Regions from separate parts of the Caballeronia sp. EK genome, predicted to be linked through region 1. Evidence: riboswitches for the same ligand, from Rfam matches in the RefSeq annotation. Region 1 holds a riboswitch; the other holds the start of a gene.
What was found. A riboswitch is a leader RNA that binds a small molecule or an ion and turns the genes downstream of it on or off. The one in region 1 is predicted to bind glycine.
Positions count from the first base shown of each region.

Region 2: linked by a shared signal. The riboswitch ahead of gcvT (glycine cleavage system aminomethyltransferase GcvT) and the one ahead of IAG25_RS22650 (D-amino acid dehydrogenase) in region 1 are both predicted to bind glycine.

Region 1 is NZ_JACSUE010000007.1:259,976-264,389, reverse strand. It holds gene IAG25_RS22660 (helix-turn-helix transcriptional regulator) at 1-464, opposite strand, end outside; gene IAG25_RS22655 (cation:proton antiporter) at 522-1,775, opposite strand; glycine riboswitch at 1,891-1,979, shown strand; glycine riboswitch at 1,982-2,086, shown strand; gene IAG25_RS22650 (D-amino acid dehydrogenase) at 2,152-3,426, shown strand; gene IAG25_RS22645 (VOC family protein) at 3,466-3,939, shown strand; gene IAG25_RS22640 (substrate-binding domain-containing protein) at 3,944-4,414, opposite strand, start outside.
Region 2 is NZ_JACSUE010000031.1:30,983-35,396, forward strand. It holds gene gcvP (aminomethyl-transferring glycine dehydrogenase) at 1-542, opposite strand, end outside; gene gcvH (glycine cleavage system protein GcvH) at 597-977, opposite strand; gene gcvT (glycine cleavage system aminomethyltransferase GcvT) at 1,040-2,164, opposite strand; glycine riboswitch at 2,282-2,411, opposite strand; glycine riboswitch at 2,422-2,524, opposite strand; gene IAG25_RS39325 (HNH endonuclease) at 2,696-3,559, opposite strand; gene IAG25_RS39330 (OmpA/MotB family protein) at 3,556-4,248, opposite strand; gene IAG25_RS39335 (hypothetical protein) at 4,252-4,414, opposite strand, start outside.

The DNA of each region.
Region 1 (4,414 bases):
AGGTTCACGGAGAGCCACAGATCCGCGCCCGGCTGCACGAGCAGCGACACGCGGTCCGACACGTTCGGCTGGTGATAGCACGCCGCGCGATACGCCTCGTTGGCGATGTCCTCGCTCGTCTGCCGATGCAGCACGAGCATGGAGCCGGGCTTCTCGTTGCGCGCCGAGGAAACGATCTTCTGATTGCCGTCGAGCGCGTAGAAATGGCGCGCGTAAGTGTCGGCGACATCGCGCAGGAAGCGCCCGCCGCGATGATCCGCCACCGACACCGTGCGCGGCCGGTTGCCGAATTCATACGCGAAGATCGTGCATTGCGAAATCGCGGCGACGTCGCCGAGCAGCTTCAGCACTTCGGCGGCGAGCGCGTTGGAATCCTCGCTGCCGATCGACGATACAAGCTCCGTCGCGCGGCTGAGATCCAGCTGCCCGTTCGAGGAGACGCGGTCGAGTCGCCAGGAGCGCATGATGGGCTAGACGAGATACGTGTGGATCCCGCTATTCTAAGCCCGCGCTCCCATCCGCTAACGCGCGATGGCCGAGCGCAGCGCCGAATTGCGGCGCACGATCCAGTTGAAGAGCGGCGTGGCCATCAGCGTGCTGAGCACGGCCATCAGCACGAGGATCGAAAACAGTCCGGGCAGGATCACGCCCGCTGCAAGGCCGATGTTGATGATGATGAGCTCCATCAGCCCGCGCGCGTTCATCAGCGCGCCGATGGCCATCGCGTCGCCGGAAGGCTCGCCGTTCGCGCGCGCGGCCGCCCAGCATGCGATGCCCTTGCCGCCGAACGACGCCAGCAGAATCGCCACGGCCGCGAGCATGATGGCCGGGTCCATCAGCATGTCGAGGCGCGTGTTGAGGCCCGAGTAGGTGAAGAACATCGGCAGCAAAAACACGACGACGAAGGGCTGCAGCATGTCGCGCAGCTTTTCCGTCAGCGGGCCGCGCGGCAGCGCGACGCCGAGCAGAAAGCCGCCAAAGACTGCATGAATGCCGATGGCGTCCATCGCGAATGCGCACAGCGAGAACAGCGCCAGCACGGTGGCGAGCACGCTCGTGGGCAACGGCGCGTGCGGATTCAATCCGGCCGCGAGCCGGCGCAGCAACTTGCCGCCGGCGAAGATCATGAAGAGCGCGAAAGCCGCGCCGCCGCCGATCGCCGCATACGCGCCCGTCCACGAGCCGCCGAAGCTCGCGAGCACGATCGCGAGGATGCACCACGCGGCGGCGTCGTCGAATGCGCCCGCGGTGAGCGCGAGCGTGCCGAGCGACGTGCCGGTCAGCCCGCGTTCGTGGATGATGCGCGCGAGCATCGGAAACGCGGTGATCGCGATCGCCGCGCCGAGAAAGAGCGACGCCTCGTAGAGCCGCACCTTTTCCGCGAAGAGACCGGGGATCGTGTGCAGCCACGGCGTCAGCGCGAACGCGAGCGCGAACGGCGCGACGATGCCCGCGATCGACACGCTCATCGCGCTTTTAGCGCGGGCGCGGAAGTGGTCCGCGCGAAACTCCGTGCCGACGAGAAACATGTAGAGTCCGACGCCGAGCTGCGCGGCGACGTAGAGCATGCCCATCGTCGCCTTGGGAAAGAGCGCCTGCTGCCAGTGCGGCAGCAGCATCCCGAAGAGCGAAGGGCCGAGCAGCACGCCCGCGATCATCTCGCCGACGACTTGTGGCTGACCCACGCGCTGCGCGAGCCTGCCGACGAGCTGGCTCGCGAGCACGATCACCGCGGCCTGGGCGAAAAAATAGACGGACAACTGGGAAGACGGCATCTTTTGAGCAGCGAATAACGGACGACGGGAGTCTGAGGGCGAGGGCGGCGATCTGTCAACGTGTCGGCGGGGGCTTGCCATGCGCATTTCGTACCGGTATTGTGCAAGCGTTCGACAAAGCGTCACGGAAGAGTTCGTCCTCGCGACGACGCCGACGGAGCAACCGCCCCGGAAACTCTCAGGCAAAAGGACCGTGCGCGCTGGAACATCTGGAGAGCGGCGCCTTTGCGCGCCCACCGAAGGGGAGCCCAGGCTGCCGGCGTGAACGTCGGGTGGCACGCGGGCGAAACTCTCAGGTACATGGACAGATGGGGCATCGGTGCCGGCTGCGGCATGTGGCCAAGGCCGGCGATGCTCAATCAATCTGGATCATGTCATGTCACGAATCGCCATCATCGGCGCCGGGATCACCGGCGTCACGACCGCTTACGCCCTTGCGCAGCGTGGTTTTCACGTTACCGTCATCGAGCGTCATCGCTATGCGGCGATGGAAACGTCCTTCGCCAATGGCGGGCAACTGTCGGCGAGCAATGCCGAAGTGTGGAACAGCCGCGCCACCGTGCTGAAAGGCCTGAAGTGGATGTTCACGCGCGACGCGCCGCTCCTCATGAATCCGCGGCCCGGCTGGCACAAGTACAGCTGGATGGGCGAGTTCCTGCGGCAGATTCCGAACTATCGTGCGAATACGGCCGAAACCGTGCGCCTTGCGATCGCGGCGCGCGAGCATCTGTTTCGCATCGCACGGGACGAGAAGATCGACTTCGATCTCGAACGGCGCGGCATCCTGCATTTCTACGCGAGCCGCAAGGAGTTCGACGCCGCATCGAAGGTCAACGAGATCCTGACCGGCGCGGGCCTCGACCGTCACGCGGTCTCGCCGGAAGAGATCGCATCGATCGAGCCGACCCTGCGCGGTGCGTTTCATGGCGGCTTCTTCACGCCGTCCGATTCCACCGGCGACATCCACAAGTTCACGCGCGGACTCGCCGATGCATGCGCGCGGCGCGGCGTCGAGTTCCGCTACGACACGTCGGTGACATCGATCGACGAACAGGCGGGGCGGCTCGCGCTCAACGTCGAGCACGCGGGCGAGACGCAGGCGCTCCAGTTCGACGGCATCGTGATCTGCGCGGGCGTCGGCAGCCGCGCGTTCGCATCGATGGCGGGCGATCATCTCAACGTCTATCCGGTCAAGGGCTATTCGATCACCGTCTGCCTCGACGACGCGCGCAGCCGCGATCACGCGCCGTGGGTCAGCCTGCTCGACGACCGCGCGAAAATCGTCACGAGCCGGCTCGGCGCGGACCGTTTCCGCGTGGCGGGCACGGCGGAGCTGAACGGCTTCAATCGCGATATCCGCGCGGATCGCATCGCGCCGCTCGTCGAATGGACGCGGCGTCATTTCCCCGATGTATCGACCGCGCGCGTGATTCCGTGGAGCGGCCTGCGCCCGATGTTGCCGAGCATGCTGCCGAAGGTCGGGCAGGGCAAGCGTCCGGGCGTGTTCTACAACACCGGACACGGGCATCTCGGCTGGACGTTGTCGGCCGCGACGGCCGAGATCGTCGCGGAAACGGTGTCGCAGCGCCTGCCTTCGAAGCGCGTGCACGTCGGTTCATCGTCGCAGGTGAAGGTGAATACGCCGGCGTGATATCGTCGGCGCACTGTTCACTGTCCGAAGGAGCGCGCAATGGCCGAACTCGTCAATTGCCTGTGGTTCGACGGTAATGCCCGTGAAGCGGCGGAGTTCTACGCCGCCACCTTTCCCGATAGCCGCGTCGGCGCGGGCCATGCGTCCGCGAAGCCGGGCGTGGGGCAGGGGCCGGAACTGACCGTCGAGTTCACCGTGCTCGGCCAGCGCTTCCTCGGACTGAACGGCGGCCCCAACTTCAAGCCGAACGAAGCGGTGAGCTTCATGGTGCATACCGCCAGCGCGGAAGAGACCGATCGCTACTGGAACGCGATCGTCGGCAATGGCGGCGAGGAAAGTCGGTGCGGCTGGTGCAAGGATCGCTGGGGTTTTTCATGGCAGATCACGCCGAAGCGGATGCTCGAGATTTTCAGCGGCCCCGATCGCGAAGCCGCAAGACGCGCGATGGACGCGATGATGACGATGAAGAAGATCGACATCGCCGCGATCGAGCGCGCGGCGGCGGGCGGCTAAAAGCTCAACGATCGAATTCCTTCGTCTGATCGGCTTCCTCGAACATCTTGCCGAAGCCCGTCGGCACGAGCACGACGGAGCGATCGGCGGGATCGTAGTGATCGGCGAGTGCGAACGCTTCCGAGATGATCGTCTGCACGTCCTGGCGCAGCATCGTCACGTCGAAGGACAGATGCGCGGCGAACGGGTCCCAGTCGAAGCACCCGACGACCGCCGATTTCCACGCATCGGGCGATAACGTCGATGTGAACTGCACGAGACCTTCGAAGGCGGTGATCGAGTTCATCAGCAAGCCCGATGGCAACCGCCCGAGCTTCTCGTGGCGAACCGCGAGCGCGCGTCTCGCGGACGCGGCGTTGTAGCCGCAGCATTCCACGGCATCGGACGCGGGCGCGATGCGCCGTGCTTCGAACGCATCGCGAAAGCCCGCTATGCGCGTCTCGGTCGCGTATTCGCCAGCCACGCCGCCAAGCAG
Region 2 (4,414 bases), on a different contig from region 1:
TTGCCGACGCGTTGCAGAAGCGTCATCGCTTCGGCTGCGGCGGTGGCTTCGTCGAGCAGCGAGGCGTTCGCCATCGCGAGGCCCGTCAGGTCCATCACCATCTGCTGGAAATTGAGCAGCGCTTCGAGACGCCCTTGCGAAATCTCCGGCTGATACGGCGTGTAAGCCGTGTACCACGCCGGATTTTCGAGCACGTTGCGCAGGATCACCGCCGGCGTGTGCGTGCCGTAGTAACCCTGTCCGATCCAGGTTCGAAACACCAGATTCTCGTCCGCCAGCTTGCGCAGCGACGCGAGCGCTTCCGCCTCGCTCTTCGGCTGCGTGAACGCGCCGAGCGGCAGCGTTTCCTTGCGGCGGATCGATTCAGGAATCACCGCGTCGATGAAGGCCGCGCGCGACGCGAAACCGAGCGCATCGAGCATTGCGCGCTGGTCCGCGTCATCGGGGCCGATGTGCCGCTCGGCGAATGCGTCGTGGCATTCGAGCGCGGCGAGTGACAGGGAGGTGCGGTTCATCAGGCGATCCGGGTGTTCGAGCTTCATGTTTTGTCCTGCGATTGCGGCTCTCCGTCGAGCCGCAATCGTCATTGAGATGAGTTATTCGCCAATCGACTTGCCGTAGCCTTCGGCGTCGAGCAGCTTGTCCAGACCGGCGTCGCCCGCCGGCTTGATCTTGAAGAGCCAGCTTTCGTACGGCGCGCCGTTCACCTGATCGGGCGCCGAGGTGAGCGCGTCGTTCGATTCGACGATCTCGCCCGAAACCGGCGCGTAAATGTCGGATGCCGCCTTCACCGATTCGATGACGGCGATCGCATCGCCGGCCGTAACGGTCTTGCCCGCCGCGGGCAGTTCGACGAAGACGATGTCACCGAGCGCTTCCTGCGCGTGATCGGTGATGCCGATGGTCAGCGTGCCATCGGATTCGGTGCGGACCCATTCGTGCGATTCGGTGTATTTCAGATCGGCCGGGATGCTCATTGGATGCTCCTTGCGTGGTTCTTTCGTGAGTTTCTTGATCGGAGGGAACGGGCGCGACGGCGTTATGAAAGCTCGACCAACACTCGGCCATTGCGCACGAACGGAAGTTTTACCACGCGCGCCGGAAGTTGCTTGTCGCGGATGACGACCTGCACCGTATCCCCGACGGCAACGCCCGTCGGCACGCGCGCGAACGCGATGGATTCCTGCATCGACGGCGAAAAGGTGCCGCTCGTGATCTCGCCGTCGCCGTGTTGCGTGACGACTTTCTGATGCGCGCGCAGCACGCCGCCCGCCTTGCCGTTTTCCTTGATCAGCACGAGCCCGACGAAATTCGCCTTCGAGCCGTTCGCTTCGAGCGCGTTGCGGCCGACGAAATCGCGTTCCGTTTTCAGATCGACGGTCCATGCGAGGCCTGCGTCGAGCGGCGAGACGTTCTCGTCCATGTCCTGGCCGTACAGATTCATGCCGGCTTCGAGGCGCAGCGTGTCGCGCGCGCCGAGGCCTGCGGGCTTCACGCCCACGGCGGCGAGCGCGTTCCACAATGCCTCGACCTGCGTCGCCGGAACGACGATCTCGAAACCGTCCTCGCCGGTGTAGCCGGTGCGCGCGAGCATCAATTCGCCATATTGCGTCGACGGGAAAACGGCCGCGTTGAACGGCTTGATGTCCTGAGTTTGCGCGCGCGTGTCCGGCAGCACTTGCCAGGTCTTTTCGCGCGCGTTCGGGCCTTGCACGGCGATGATCGCGAGATCGCGGCGCGGTGTGATCGAAAGATTGAATTTGCCTTCGGCGTTCAACTGCTCGAACCAGGCGATGTCCTTCTCCGCCGTGCCAGCGTTCACCACGACGCGGAAATTCGTTTCGGAGAAGTAGTAGACGATCAGATCGTCGATCACGCCGCCGTTGCCGTTGAGCAGGCACGAGTAGAGCGCCTTGCCCGGCGTCGTGAGCTTGTCGACGTTATTGGCGATTGCGTGCTTGAAGAATTCGCGGACGGCGTCGCCCTCGAAATCGACGACGCGCATGTGCGACACGTCGAACATGCCGGCGTCGGTGCGCACCGCGCGATGCTCGTCGATCTGCGAACCGTAGTTGACGGGCATGTCCCAGCCGCCGAAATCGACCATGCGCGCGTTGAGCGCGAGGTGGGCGGCGTGCAGGGGCGTGTGTTGAAGTTCGGTCATCGGGGCCTCGGTTCGCGAAACAAAAAAGGCCACGCAGCGCACATTTCGCCTGGCTGGATGCGCCTTCGTGCTGCCTGATGCAGCGCGCAAGGCGCATGCCGCGAAGCGGTTGCGATGCGTGACCCCTCTGTCCTCGGTACCTGAGAGATTGCGCGAACCATCAGCGTGACTGATGGTTCATCGCGCGCCCCTTCGGTGGGCAACTAGCTTCATGCTGAAGCCGCTGCCGCTCTCCAGAGTGCGAGGAAACGGATTCCTCGACGCAGTCGGTCCTTTTGCCTGAGAGTTTGCGGGTGTGCCCCTTCGGCGGCGCGGTCTTCGCTGCATGAACGAGACCACGCGCTCTCCCGACGCGTGCGGCAGAATTTACGCGACCGAATTGGGGTTGTCAAACGGATTCGGGCGCGTCTGATTGCATTAAAAACTGCGTTACTGTTGCTACCTTGTTCGGTCCGAGACTGTGAATGCACCTCAACGAGGCCCGCTGCTAACTTGCCCACTTGCCCGAAAAAAGGCCCACCTCGTGACTCATCAGTATCGATCGCCGTATTCCCTATCGAAATCCTGATACTCGGGCAAGCGCCTGACTTGGCCGTGCATCGGTTCCTCCGCGTGACAACGAACACAAAGAACTTCAAGATTTTCCTCGCGATTGTCATGTTTAAGTCCATTGCGATGGTGAACATGAAGGAACCGTGAAGCTGACTGATCGAGTTCACGGTTGCATCGCTCGCACTTATATTTTCGCTTTCGCCTGATTTCTTCTGAGATCCGCTGCCAATCAAAGGGATACGTATTCAAGGGCGCTGTTGCGGCTGGTTGAGCCGAATCTTTGCTCAACAGATCACGAGGATATTGCTTGAAAAAATCAGACAATTTGAAACCGTTCACCGATTCACGTCTGTCATCGTGCCGCATGTTTATTTTGAAGCCGTTCCAGCCAATTCGGTCAAGGCAGTTCTGACACACCTTCAATGGAACCATCTCCCGACGCGTGGAACAGCCATCCCCGTTGATGATGTTCACATGAAACATCCCGGTTTCCGCATTTGATACCACGTATCTTCCGAATCGATTCGCCCTTTTCATATTCTCGAGCGTTCGACAATATGCGAGATGATAGCGGGGTAACGTCTCTTCTCCGTTAATGACGGAAATGTCTCGAATATAGATCAAAACTCGGTACCCACTGTACTCCAGCGTACCATCGCGTAGTTCGCTAAATTGATCTGCTCCTACATCTACGCCACCATTCTGGAGTTGATCGAACAAAGGAATCTTGATTCCAGCGGCTTGCCACTTCGGGCCAAACGGACCGATGAGTGGCGCCTCCATGCGTTCACGAAGGGAATTGAACGACTCCCACTTTAAAAAATCTGGTAATTCTCGATTCATCTTGGCTGAAGCTCTTTAGCAATCGAATCCATTTTTTCGCTGGCATTCGTTACGATACGAAACTCAACTCGTTGATCGTTGAGTTGGGCATTAACGAATTTTCCCGCGGATAACAACGGACGCGATGAAGACAAGCCGTTTGCCGTCACATGCTGAATCAACCATTTTTTTTCCGACGAGCTCGCCGACAGCGATAACAAAAATTCCAGCGTGCTGCGCGTGCGCGCTTGAGAAAGCTCCATATTTTTGAAGTAGGCCATTGTCTCATCAGTGGTTCCGCTCCATACTGCACTGGTATGGCCTTCGATGCGAATTTCTTTAACCGCATCGACGTACTGCCTTGAAGTAAGCAGCGCGAGATAGCGAGGGAAAAATTTGGCCAATACGACTTTGAATTGAGGTCGCAATTCTGCAGATCCCGTGGTAAAAAGAACAGCGGGATCTTTGAATCGAATGGTCATATCTCCCAAGATTTCGGCATTCCATTGCTTCAGATCTTTTGCGAATTCACTTTGAAGGGCTAACTCCATATCGCGCTTGGTCTTCTCATATTCCTTTACGACCAAAGTAGTTGTCCGCTCGACTCGAAGCATGAACGCCGCCGTCAAAAGCAAAAATACCATCATTAAGCCGGTCATTAGATCGGCCATCGGAATCCAGTAAGTTTGGTTGCCGCGCTCTTCTTTCATTCTTCACGAACCCCTGCCTAAGCGAACGAGTTCCTGCAGACGCTCGGTAAGAGGCGTGTAGTCTGCAACAAATTTTTCGGACAGTGACCCAAGCTGCCGACCTAATGATTGCAAGCTCTTCGATAATTCCTCGTGCAGGGCTTTATCGAGCGCGACAACGCTTTGT